Regions from separate parts of the Streptomyces sp. NPDC029466 genome, predicted to be linked through region 3. Evidence: riboswitches for the same ligand, from Rfam matches in the RefSeq annotation. Region 3 holds a riboswitch; each other region holds the start of a gene.
What was found. A riboswitch is a leader RNA that binds a small molecule or an ion and turns the genes downstream of it on or off. The one in region 3 is predicted to bind cyclic di-AMP.
Positions count from the first base shown of each region.

Region 1: it holds a riboswitch for cyclic di-AMP, as region 3 does, so the genes downstream of both, ACZ4XD_RS11280 (M23 family metallopeptidase) here and ACZ4XD_RS02525 (C40 family peptidase) in region 3, are expected to answer to the same signal.
Region 2: it holds a riboswitch for cyclic di-AMP, as region 3 does, so the genes downstream of both, ACZ4XD_RS06485 (M23 family metallopeptidase) here and ACZ4XD_RS02525 (C40 family peptidase) in region 3, are expected to answer to the same signal.

Region 1 is NZ_JBVHZH010000010.1:116,136-120,327, forward strand. It holds gene ACZ4XD_RS11270 (M16 family metallopeptidase) at 1-214, shown strand, start outside; gene ACZ4XD_RS11275 (M16 family metallopeptidase) at 253-1,635, shown strand; cyclic di-AMP (ydaO/yuaA leader) riboswitch at 1,847-2,002, shown strand; gene ACZ4XD_RS11280 (M23 family metallopeptidase) at 2,015-2,815, shown strand; gene ACZ4XD_RS11285 (GntR family transcriptional regulator) at 3,078-3,767, shown strand; gene ACZ4XD_RS11290 (HPr family phosphocarrier protein) at 4,088-4,192, opposite strand, start outside.
Region 2 is NZ_JBVHZH010000004.1:269,386-273,577, reverse strand. It holds gene ACZ4XD_RS06490 (aldo/keto reductase) at 1-840, opposite strand, end outside; gene ACZ4XD_RS06485 (M23 family metallopeptidase) at 956-2,065, opposite strand; cyclic di-AMP (ydaO/yuaA leader) riboswitch at 2,077-2,231, opposite strand; gene ACZ4XD_RS06480 (DUF2332 domain-containing protein) at 2,515-3,633, shown strand; gene ACZ4XD_RS06475 (PP2C family protein-serine/threonine phosphatase) at 3,771-4,192, opposite strand, start outside.
Region 3 is NZ_JBVHZH010000002.1:165,829-170,020, reverse strand. It holds gene pcrA (DNA helicase PcrA) at 1-1,252, opposite strand, end outside; cyclic di-AMP (ydaO/yuaA leader) riboswitch at 1,542-1,725, shown strand; gene ACZ4XD_RS02525 (C40 family peptidase) at 1,733-2,881, shown strand; gene ACZ4XD_RS02520 (hypothetical protein) at 3,000-3,353, opposite strand; gene ACZ4XD_RS02515 (C40 family peptidase) at 3,678-4,192, shown strand, end outside.

The DNA of each region.
Region 1 (4,192 bases), on a different contig from region 3:
CGGCCGCGCCGACGAACTGTGCCGCTTCGCCGTCCTGTTCGGTGACCCGCAGCTCGCGCTGACCGCCGTCCAGCGCGTGCTGGACATCACCCCGGAGGAGGTGCAGGCGGTCGCCAAGGCCCGGCTGCGCCCCGACAACCGCGCGGTGCTCGTCTACGAGCCCACCGAGCCGACCGACGCCGCCGACACCGAGGAAGGGGAGGCGGACCAGTGAGCGACGCCACCACCCACGCCGATTCCCCCGTGAGCACCATGGACTTCCACCCGCAGCCCCAGGGGGGCGCACCCAAGCCGTGGGCCTTCCCCGCCCCCGAGCGCAGCCAACTGCCCAACGGGCTCACCCTCCTGACGAGCCACCGTCCCGGCCAGCAGGTCGTCGCCGTCGAGATCAACCTCGTCGCGCCGCTGGACGCCGAACCCGAGGGCCTGGACGGCGTCGCCACGATCATGGCGCGTGCGCTGTCCGAAGGGACCGACACGCTGGACGCGGAGGAGTTCGCCGCCGAGCTGGAACGCTGCGGCGCCACCCTGGACGCGCACGCCGACCACCCCGGTGTACGGGTCTCCCTCGAGGTGCCGGTGTCCCGGCTGAACCGCGCGCTCGGCCTGCTCGCCGACGCGCTGCGGGCGCCCGCCTTCCCGGAGAGCGAGGTCGAGCGGCTGGTCCGCAACCGCCTCGACGAGATTCCGCACGAGCTCGCCAACCCGGCCCGCCGTGCCGCGATGTCGCTGTCCAAGGAGCTGTTCCCGGCCACCGCCCGCATGTCGCGGCCCCGGCAGGGCACCGAGGAGACCGTCGCGCGGATCGACGCCGCGGCCGTCCGTGCCTTCTACGACGCCCATGTACGGCCCGCCACGGCCACCGCCGTAGTGGTCGGTGACCTCACCGGCGTCGACCTCGACGCGGCGCTCGCCGGCACTCTCGGCGCCTGGACCGGCTCCACGGCCGAGCCGCTGACGGCCGCGCCGATCATCGCCGACGACACCGGCCGGGTGGTGATCGTGGACCGCCCCGGGGCCGTCCAGACGCAGCTGCTCATCGGCCGTATCGGTGCCGACCGGCACGACCGGGTGTGGCCCGCGCAGGTCCTCGGCACGTACTGCCTGGGCGGCACCCTCACCTCCCGTCTGGACCGCGTGCTGCGGGAGGAGAAGGGCTACACCTACGGGGTGCGGGCCTTCGGCCAGGTCCTGCGCTCCACCGCCCCCAGCTCCCCGGAGGGCTCCACGGGCGCCGCGCTGCTCGCCATCAGCGGCTCGGTGGACACCGGCTCCACCGGCCCGGCGCTCGAGGACCTGTGGAAGGTGCTGCGCACCCTCGCGGCAGAGGGGCTGACGGACGAGGAGCGGGATGTCGCCGTGCAGAACCTCGTCGGGGTCGCGCCGCTGAAGTACGAGACCGCGGCGGCCGTCGCGGGCACCCTCGCCGACCAGGTGGAGCAGCAGCTGCCGGACGACTTCCAGGCGCAGCTGTACGCCCGCCTCGCGGAGACCGGCACGGTCGAGGCGACCGCGGCGGCGGTCAACGCCTTCCCCGTGGACCGGCTGGTGACGGTCCTGGTGGGCGATGCGGCACAGATCGCCGAACCGGTCAAGGCGCTGGGCATCGGAGAGGTGACCGTCGTCAGCGGCTAGTCCCGCCGGTGTGACGGAAGGTCATATATCGACATGCGGCTCCCGTGGCACTTATCGGCCACGGGAGCCGCCGTATGTCCGGTTTATCGCGGCTGGTGCCCCGGTTCTTGTGGCATCCCGCACAAAAAAGCTGATCTGTTTGCCGATTGAAAGTTGCCCCGTTTAGCGTCAGTCCGGCTGTTCGTCACAAGTCCGCCACAACAGTGGCACCGGGCAGCCATCGCCGAGTCCCCGTACGGCGCGAGCCAGGGGAGCCGGGGACCCACATGTCCCTTGGGGTGAATCGGGCTCCTCTCCGAGGAGTCCGTAGGAGACCTTCCTGCTCCGAACCCGTCAGCTAACCCGGTAGGCGAGAAGGAGGGAAAGGACAAGCCAGCACATGGCGTTCATCCGTGCCACCGGGAAGCACCGTCGCACGAGCCGTCCCGTCAAGACGGGCCGCAACATCGCCGGCATAGCCACCCTCGCGGCCGGTGGTGTGGTCGCTTCCGTGGCCTCGCCGGCGCTGGCCGCGACGGACGAGGCACGCCCGCACGACACCGGACTCCAGCAGGCCGTCGTGCTGGGGGACGAGCTCGCCAGCCGGGTCGAGGCCCAGGCCGACGCGCAGCAGGCCGACGCGGAGATCGCCGCGGCGAGGGCGAAGGCCGAGGCCGTCGCCAAGAAGCAGGCCGACGAGGCCAAGCGGCGTGCCGAGGCGGCGAAGAAGAAAGCCAAGGCCGCCCACGAGGCCAAGGTGCGCGCCGCCCGTGACGCGGAGCGCAAGCGCCTCAACGCCTTTGTCGCCCCGATTTCCGACTCCTACGTCTCCACCTCCTACAAGGCCTCCAGTGGCCTGTGGTCCTCCGGCAGCCACACCGGCATCGACTTCCACGCCGCCTCCGGCACCAGCGTCCACGCGGTCGGCTCGGGCACCGTCGTCGAGGCCGGCTGGGGCGGCTCGTACGGCAACAACATCGTGATCAAGATGAACGACGGCACGTACACCCAGTACGGCCACCTGTCGTCGCTCGGAGTCTCGGTCGGCCAGCAGGTCACCCCGGGCCAGCAGATCGGCCTCTCCGGCGCCACCGGCAACGTCACCGGCCCGCACCTGCACTTCGAGGCCCGCACCGGCGCCGACTACGGCTCGGACATCGACCCGGTCGCCTACCTGCGCGGGCACGGCGTCAACGTCTGATCCCGCGCCGCGTCGGTGCCGCGCCCCTACTGGCCCGGCGCCACACGCCGAGCGTCCTTCGGAGCCCCGGTCCCCCGGCCGGGGCTTCGGCGTATCCGGGGTGCGGTGCGCGCGCACGAGTTGCGCTGATGGCCGCGACTTCCGGCCAAAAATTATCCATGAATAACCGGACGCCGTCGGAAAAGCCGTGCCAGTCGAATAGAGTCACGGAAAAGCCGCCGACCGGCGGCGTTTCCAGGGGATTACGGCGGAGGCACGGAAGATGCGAGGCCATATTTCCGCGCATGCGGTGTGCACGGCGATTCGCGACGACATTGTCTCCGGTGCGCTGGCGCCGGGGAGCCGGCTGATCGAGGAGATCCTGGCGGCCCGTTACGGCGTCTCCAGAGTGCCGGTGCGCGAAGCGCTGCGCACCCTTCAGTCCGAGGGCTTCGTCACCACCCGCCACCACGCGGGTGCCTGCGTCGCCGAACCCACCGAGCAGGAAGCCGCCGACCTCCTGGACATCCGGGCCCTGTTGGAGCCGCTGGGCGCCGCCCGCGCGGCCGCCCGCCGCAGCCCGGCCCACCTCAAGGTGCTCCGCGGCCTGGTACGCCTCGGCCGCGAGCGAGCCCGTCACGGCAACCTGGCGGATCTGCGCCAACTGGACGGCTGGTTCCACGAAACGCTCGCCCAGGCGGTCGGCAGCCCCAGCCTGACGGCGCTGCTGACCCAGCTGCGGCGCAAGATCGAGTGGATGTACACGGTGGAACTGCCGTCCCGGGTAAGCGAGTCCTGGGACGAACACGGCGCGGTGCTGGACGCGGTGGCCCGGGGGGACGCGGAACGGGCGCGCGCCCTGATGGCGGCTCATGTCGAGCGCTCGCTCCCCGTCTACCGGCTGCGTCGTCCCGCCGCCCCCGAGGTGAGGGATCCGAAACGACCCGTCAACACGGCACGCGTCCGCCCTTAACAATCGCCCCGTATACAAAGAGGCGCGAATTCGGCAGCCGTGGCGCGCGGCGGTGCGTTATTCGATCCGGGCCTGCAATTGCCATGCCGCGATCCTGCATTTGGTATGCCGATTTTTTATCGGCGCCGCGTGCGCTTAATGGTGTGCGCTTTTTCGGGTGGCTCCCGGATATCGGCCGCCATCGCTCCCGGATGGCGCTCGCCCCGGAATTCCCCGTATCCCTCCCGCAACGGGAAGGCACGCAGCGAAACGGCCCCGCAGCGGCAACCGATCCGGTCACCACTGCGGGGCCGCCGTATGCGGCAGAAGTCCTGGCGGACTCAGACGGTCTCGGGGAGCTCCTCGAGACCCTCGGCGACGAGCTTGGCGAGACGGTCCAGTGCCGCCTCGGCGCCCTCGGCGTCGGAGGCCAGCACGATCTCCTC
Region 2 (4,192 bases), on a different contig from region 3:
GGTGAGCCAGGCGAGGGCGATGGTGGCGGGTTCGGCGCGGTGGGCGGTGGCGATGGTGTCGAGGGCCTGGAGGACGCGGCGGCCGCGGTCGGTGTCCGCGTACTGGGCGGCGCGTCCGGAGCGGGCGCTGTCGACAGGGGTCCCCGGGCGGTACTTGCCGGTCAGGAAGCCGGAGGCGAGGGCGTAGTACGGGACGGCGGCCAGGTCGTGGCGGGCGGCGACCTCGGCGAGTTCGCCCTCGTAGGTGTCGCGGGAGACCAGGTTGTAGTGGGGCTGGAGGGCGACATAGCGGGCCAGGCCCTCACGGGCCGAGCAGGCCAGGGACTCCTCCAGGCGCTGCGCCGAGATGTTGGAGGCGGCGATCTCGCGGACCTTGCCGGCCCGGACGAGATCGTCGAGGGCGGTGAGGAACTCCGGGACCTCGACCGACTCGTCGTCGTAGTGGGTGTAGTAGAGGTCGATGTAGTCGGTGCGCAGACGGGTCAGGGAGGCGTCGACCGCGGACTTGATGGTGGCGGGGGACAGGCCCTTGTAGCCGGGGAGGGCGCCGACCTTGGTGGCGATGACGACCTCGGAGCGGTTGCCGCGGGAGGCCAGCCAGTTGCCGAGGACGGTCTCGGATTCGCCGCCCTCGTTGCCGGGGACCCAGTACGAGTAGGCGTCGGCGGTGTCGATGAAGTTGCCGCCGCCCGCCACATACGCGTCGAGCACGGCGAAGGAGGTGGCTTCGTCGGCAGTCCAGCCGAAGACATTGCCCCCGAGGGACAGCGGGGAGACGGAGAGCGAGCCGAGGGGCTTGCGGGTGCTGCGGGCGCCTGGGGTGCTGTGTGTCGCGGTCATACATTGGTGCAGCGCGGGGGGAAGAGGAGTTATTCCTTCCTCATCCCCCCGCGGCCGACAACTCCCCTGAAAACCTTACGGGTTGAGGGGGCGGTTCAGGCTTCGATGCCCTACGTCACACACTGAGCCCATGCTCACGCAGCCACGGCATCGGGTCGATCGGGTCGCCGGCGTCGGGACGTACCTCCAGGTGGAGGTGGGGGCCGGTGACGTTGCCGGTGGCGCCGACGCGGCCGATGACGTCGCCGGTGTTGACCTTGCCGGAGGTCTTCACCATCGAGGACAGGTGGCAGAACCAGAGTTCGGTGCCGTCGTCGAGGGTGAGGACGATGCGGTAGCCGTACGAGCCGGCCCAGCCGGCCTGGGTGATGGTGCCGGAGTGCACCGCCTTGACGGGGGTACCGGTCGGCGCGGCGAAGTCCTGTCCGGTGTGGTCGGCGGCCCAGCGGTCACCGGCCTGGCCGAAGCTGGCGGTGAGCGTGTAGGAGGACACGGGGGCGATGAAGCTCTTCGCCAGTTCGGCGAGGCGCTCGGCCTCCGCCTTTCGTCGGGCCGCTTCCTCCGCCTCGCGCTTGGCCTCCATCTCGGCCGCCTTCTTGGCTGCTGCGGCCTTTTCGGCCGACTTCTGGTGGGCGGCGGCTTCCGTCGCGGCCTGCTGGACAGCGGCCTTTTCGGCGGCTTCGCGGGCCTCCTGCTCGGCGCTGCCCTGCTGCGCGTCGGCCTGCTGGAGGATGCGGCTGCGCAGCGCCTCACCGGCGCCCGCGGCGTTACCGGTGTCCGCGCCCGTCCCCGTGGAAGCGACAGCGGCCGCGCCGTCGGCGGGGGCCGAGGCGGCGTCGGTGGCCGCGGAGTCCTCGTCGGATATCAGGTCGCCGATGCCGGGCAGCTCCTTGGCGTCCGGCAGCTTCTCGGAGAGGTCGTCGGCCATGCCGCCGATGTCGGGCATCGAGATCGGCACCGGCGGACGGTCCTCGGCCGAGGCCATTCCGCCCGCGCCGACCGCCGCGATGACTCCGACACCCAGGACGGTGCCGCTGCGGGCGAATCCGCCGCCGCGCTGCTTGGCGACGCGGTGCTTGCCTCGCACGGAACGGGTGGATTCCTCGGTGGGATTCCATTCCTCCCACGGTCCGTCGCCGCCATCGACACCGGGGCCGGCGAAGGCACCTCGGTCATCGAGCTCGTAGGCGGTCGGGTGCTCGGGGGTAGGCCTGTTGGACGCCACGGGGGCGCACTCCTTTCCTTCCTTCTCGCCTACCGGGTTAGCTGACGGGTTCGGAGCAGGAAGGTCTCCTACGGACGCCCGCTGGCGGAGGGCGTCCGATTCACCCCAAGGAAGTGGTTCCCCGGTTCCCTTGGTGCAGTTCGAAGTGCTTGGGGGTGCGTGAAAAGCGCGTGCGGGATTCGGCGTCGGCGCGCGGTGCCGCCTCGGGCGACGGCTGGGACGACCGCGCTGCGTTATCGGACAGTAATAGAGACGGCGACCGAATTCCAAGCGTTCCCACGAATCCGTATGCGCTCCGCACAAGCTGCCGCGCGGCCTTTTCGGCCAGCAGGGCAGCAATCCGGGCGAGTTGCCCGCCATCCCTAAACGATCTCGGGTGGATTGTGTGCCAGTCGTTATGCGCAGGGGTGCCCCTCAGCTACGGAGGGTGAGAGCAGTAACGTCGGATCATGGTCGTCAACGTCGGGAACACCGGGAACGCCGGACGGGCTGCCGGTATCGCGTGGGGAGTGGCGGAGCGGTACCGGGAGTTCTCCTGGCGGGAGGCGCGCGGCCGGTCGGACGCGCACGAGGAGCTGAGCGCGCGGATCAGCCAGGACCCGGAGTTCTGCGATCTGCTGTCCGGCTCGCTGCCCGCCGGCAACAAACAGCAGCCGAACCTCCTGCTCGCCGCCGTCCGCTATCTCGACGGCCCGCACGCCGACATGGGCCCGCGCGGTGCGGCCGCGTACGGGCGCTGGCGCGAGTGGACGATCCGGCACTGGGACGAGGTGCGCGCGGTGATCATGCAGCGCGCCACCCAGACCAACGAACCGGCCCGCTGCGCCACCCTGCTGCCGCTGCTCGCCCGTCTGCCGCAGCCGCTGGCGCTGCTGGAGGCCGGCACGTCCGCGGGGCTGTGTCTGCACCCCGACCGCTATCGCTACCGGTACGAGGCCGCAGGCGGGGACGGGCCGCGCCGCCGGGCCGAGCTGGGGGCGCCGGAGAGCCCGCTGGTGTTCACCTGCCGTACGGGAGGGGCGGCCGACGAGCTGCCCGAACGGCTGCCGCGGATCGTCTGGCGGGCCGGCATCGACCTCGACCCGCTCGACCCGGTCGACGAACCGGACGATCTGCGCTGGCTCCAGGCGCTCGTATGGCCGGGTGACGGGGAGCGTGCGGCACGGCTGTCCGCGGCCGTCGACGCGGTGCGGCCGGCGCCGCGGCCGCGGATGGTGCGCGGCGACCTGCTCGACGAGCTGCCCGCGCTCGCCGCCGAGGCACCGCCCGAGGCGACGCTGGTCATCTTCCACAGCGCCGTGCTGCCCTATCTCCCGCCCGCCCGCCGCGAGGAGTTCGTCCGTCTCGTACGGTCGCTGCTCGCCGGGCGGCCCGGCGGCGGCCACTGGATCTCCAACGAGCACCACTCCGTGCTGCCGTGGATCACCGACTCCGCACCCCACTCACCCCGCCCGGACGACGCCCTGCACCTGACCCTCGCGCTCGACGGCCGCCCGGTCGCGCTCACCGGCCCGCACGGCCAGAGCCTGCACAGCCTCTCCGGCGCGAGCGGCGCGACGGGGCGCTGAGCGGGGCCCGGGGGGAGAGATGTGCGGCCCGGCTCCCGCACAGCCCGCCGTACGCCCGCCCGTCCCCCATACGCGGGTCCCGTCATACGCGGGCCCCCATGAGCCCGCGCCCACCGAGTCGCCCCACGGGCCACCGCCTACACCCCCATGGGCCGCTGCACCGCCAGCAGCGCCATGTCGTCGGCCGACTCACCGCCCGTATGCCGTGCCACATCCTCCACAACGGTGTCCACGAGGACGTCCGGGCCGGGGAACCGGCAGCCGCGCAGTTTGCCCGACGGGTTGTAGGAGCGGCCGAGCAGGTCCCGGGCGCCGGTCACACCGTCGGTGAAGAAGAGCAGCAGGGCCCCGGCCGGGAAGAACGTCTCGTCCGGCCGGTCCGGCCGGTGTGCCATCTCGCCCAGCCCGAGGGGCGGCGCCGGCGCCTCGGGGAGCAGCTCGCGCAGCCCGCCGTCCGGGGTGAGCAGCAGCGGGGAGGGATGGCCCCGGTTGAGCACCCGCAGCACGGACGGCCCGTTGGCGGGGATCTCGGCCAGGACGGCAGTGGTGAAGCCCTCGG
Region 3 (4,192 bases):
CATCGCCGGCCCTGGCGTCCTTGGCGTCCGTCAGCCGGTCGATCTCGTCGGCGACGAACTGGGCCTCGTCGTGCTCGGTGTCGGCGACATAGCCGGTGATCTTGGGGCCGGCGCCGGCGTCCGTCCAGAGGTTCTTGGGGCGGCGGTTCTCGTTGCGCTCGATGACGGCGTTGGCGGCGGACAGGATCGTCTGCGAGGAGCGGTAGTTCTGCTCCAGCAGGATCGTGGTCGCGTCCGGGTAGTCCTCCTCGAACTGGAGGATGTTGCGGATCGTGGCGCCGCGGAAGGCGTAGATCGACTGGTCGGCGTCACCGACGACGCAGAGTTCGGCGGCGGTCTCGGCGGGGCCGACCAGTTCGCGTACGAGGGTGTACTGGGCGTGGTTGGTGTCCTGGTACTCGTCGACGAGGACATGGCGGAAGCGGCGGCGGTAGTGCTCGGCGACGTCCGGGAATGCCTGGAGCAGATTGACCGTCGTCATGATGATGTCGTCGAAGTCCAGGGCGTTGGCCTCGCGCAGCCGGGCCTGGTACATCGCATACGCCTCGGCCAGGGTCTTCTCGAACCCGTCGGCAGCGGTCCCGGCGAAGGTCTCCTCGTCGATGAGCTCGTTCTTGAGGTTGGAGATCTTCGCGCTGAAGGACTTGGGCGGGTAGCGCTTGGGGTCCAGATCCAGATCACGGCAGACCAGGGCCATCAGGCGCTTGGAGTCGGCCGCGTCGTAGATCGAGAAGGACGAGGTGAAGCCCAGCTTCTTGGACTCGCGGCGCAGGATGCGGACGCAGGCGCTGTGGAAGGTGGAGACCCACATGGCGTTCGCGCGCGGGCCGACCAGTTCCTCGACGCGCTCCTTCATCTCACCGGCGGCCTTGTTGGTGAACGTGATCGCGAGGATCTGGCCGGGGTGGACATGCCGCTCGGCGAGCAGATGCGCGATGCGGTGGGTGAGCACCCGGGTCTTGCCGGAGCCGGCGCCGGCGACGATCAGCAGCGGGCCGCCGGTGTGCACCACCGCGGCCTTCTGCTCGTCGTTGAGCCCCTCCAGCAGCGTCGCCGGGTCGATGGCGGGGCGGGCGGCGCCGTCGCGGTAATACGACTCCCTGGGCGCGGGCGCGTCGAACCTCCCGCCGAAGAGGTCGGCGGGGATCTCCTCCGGGGCCGGGCCGTGCTCGTCCTCGGGGGGCGGGGGGTGCTCCTCCTCGCCCTTGTGGCCGAGGTCCGCCAGGAAGCTGTCGTCAAAGAGGCTGCTCATCGCCCACCGAGTCTAGGCCGCCGCACTGACAGTCCGCCGCGGAGTGGCGGATTGCGGGCCGTCTCCGGTCGGCCCCGGGCGCAGGGGCAGGTCAGGGGCCGGCGGCCAGGCGCCGGCCGGGTGGCGCTTCGGTTACCCGAACCCGACATCTGCCACAACAACCCCCGCATCGCGTTCAGGTCACGAAAAGGTTTCGGGCATATCGAACATCAGCCTTCACAGGAGCCACACGAGTTGGCTAACGTCCTCGCTCAGGCAGCCCGCCTCCCCGCGGACGACAGGTTCGCACGGGCCGCCGACGCCGAGTCCGGCCTGCCCTCAGGCACCCGGAGCCGGGGACCCACCAGCACCACCGGGGTGAATCGATCCGTACGGCCGTCGCCAGTGGACGTCCGGACCGTAGGGCAAGCCTTCCGTCAGCGACACCGCCCGAACCCGACAGCTAACCCGGTAGGCGGTCCACGGAAGGAGTTGCCGGTCTTGGCGTCGCATCGCAAGCCGCGCACCAGCGTTCTCGCCTCACCCACCGGCCGTCGTACGGCGGCCGGACTCACCACCGCCGCCCTCGCCTCGGTCACCCTGCTCTCGCAGTCCGCCCAAGCGGCCCCCACGGCGCCCAAGCCCACCGTCGAAGAGGTCAAGCAGAAGGTCGACGACCTCTACCACCAGGCCGAGGTGGCCACCCAGAAATACAACGCCGCCAAGGAGCGCGCCGAGAGCCAGCGCGACACCGTGGACGAGCTGCTCGACGCCTCCGCCAAGCGCGCCGAGAAGATGAACGAGTCCCGGCGCCTGCTGGGCACCTTCGCCTCGGCGCAGTACCGGACCGGCGGCATGAACCCGACGGCGCAGCTGATGCTCGCCAAGGACCCACAGCAGTACGTCGACCGCAACCACCTCATGGAGCGGCTGACCGGCCGGCAGAAGCAGGCCGTCACCGACTACCAGGAGCAGCAGGCGGCGGCCACCAAGCAGCGCGCCCAGGCGACCCGCAGCCTGGAGCGGTTGCAGGCGTCGCAGGCCTCCCTCAAGGAGTCCAAGCGCTCCGTCCAGGACAAGCTGTCCGAGGCCCGGCAGCTGCTGTCCCGGCTGACCGCCCAGGAGAAGGCGCGGCTGGCGGAGCTGGAGCGCCAGAAGGAGGCGGCGGCCAAGCGCCGGGCCGCGGAGGAGGCGCGCAAGCAGCAGGAGCGGGAGCGCCAGCGGCAGCAGGACGGCGACGGCTCGACCGGGGGCTCCACGGGTGGCGACTCCACGGGTGGCTCCACGGGCGACTCGGCCACCAGCAAGGGCGAAAAGGCGCTCGCCTTCGCCCGCGCTCAGATAGGCAAGCCGTACGTCTGGGGCGCGACCGGGCCCACTTCCTACGACTGCTCGGGGCTGACCCAGGCGGCGTGGAAGGCGGCGGGCGTCGATCTGCCGCGGACGACCTGGGACCAGGTCAAGGTGGGCCAGCGGGTGGCCACCAAGGATCTTCAGCCCGGCGACCTGGTCTTCTTCTATGACGACATCAGCCACGTCGGCATGTACATGGGCGACGGGAAGATGGTGCACGCTCCGAAGCCGGGCGCCAGCGTCCGGGAGGAGTCGATCTACTACATGCCGATATACGGGAGCGTCCGTCCGGGCTGAGCCCGCCCCGCTCCCCCAGCAGACCACCCCCCACGGTCACCCCCCACACGCCACCGCGCGGCCGTCGCCTCCCCATACGGAGGCGAGGACCGCGCGGTGTGCCGTGGTGGGACGCTCGTCAGGTCCAGAGCACCGCGATGAAGATGTTGGCCACGGTCAGACCGCCGACCGCGCCGAAGAGCGGCTTGTCGACCGTCTCGTCGTCCCGCTTGACGTAGACCAGCGCCAGGATCACCACCAGGACGGCCATCTTGATGCCGAGCTTGAGGTTGTTCAGCGGGTGGTCCTGGGCCTGGTTGAGGCCGACCAGCACGATGCCGGTGACCAGCATCGTCAGCGCGCCGTGCAGCATGGCCGGCACGAAGCGGGCGGTGCCCGCGCTCATCGCCTTCATCTGGGTCAGAAAGCCGCCCAGCAGGGAGGCGATGCCGATGATGTGCAGGCCGACGAAGATATTGATTACTACGTCCATAGTGCTGGATCGTAGCCGCCGTATAGCACGGCCCTTCGGGCAGGGCACCCCCTATCTCCGCTTCGGTCAGGCCAGGCCGGTCCCGGCCGTACGGCCATGGCACCGCGGTCACCGGCGTACCCGCCGCGGTCGAAAGCGGACAATGCCGGGCAAGCGCACTCACTGCCGCGACACCCAGGCTTAGCGTCCTCCCTCAGGCGGCCGACTCCCCGCCTCGCCGGGCTCCCACCGGCGTTCCGTCGGCCGCCCCCGCCGAGAGGTGCGGCGGCGGCCCGTTGCCCCCGTGACGGACCGCCGCCGGACCCGCGGCTCGAAGGGAAGGAAGTGACGGCCACCGTGGCCTCGCACCGCAAGCCCCGGCAGCATCCGCTCGCCTCGCTCACCGGTGGCGGCTCGCGCAGCGCGCGCACCGCCCGTACGGCCGCCACCCTGGCGCTGGCCGGAGCCGCCCCCACGTTCGGCCTCGCGCAGGCGGCAAGCGCCACCCCCGATTTCGACGCCGCCGGCCAGGCCGCACACCGGCTCACCCCCGCCCAGGTCAAGGACCGGGTCGACGCGCTGTACCAGGAGGCAGAGGTGGCCACGCAGAGCTACAACGGTGCGAAGGAATCCGCCGACACCGCACGCGAGGAGCTGAGCCGGCTCCAGGACGAGGCCGCCCGCAGGACCGGGAAGCTGAACGCCGCCCGCACCGAACTGGGCGCCCTGGCCGCCGGCCAGTACCGCTCCGGCGGCGTCGACCCGACCGTACGGCTGCTGCTGTCCTCGGACCCCCAGCGCTATCTGGACGGCGCCGCGGTGCTGGAGCGTACGGGCAGCCATCAGGCGACGGCCGTGGC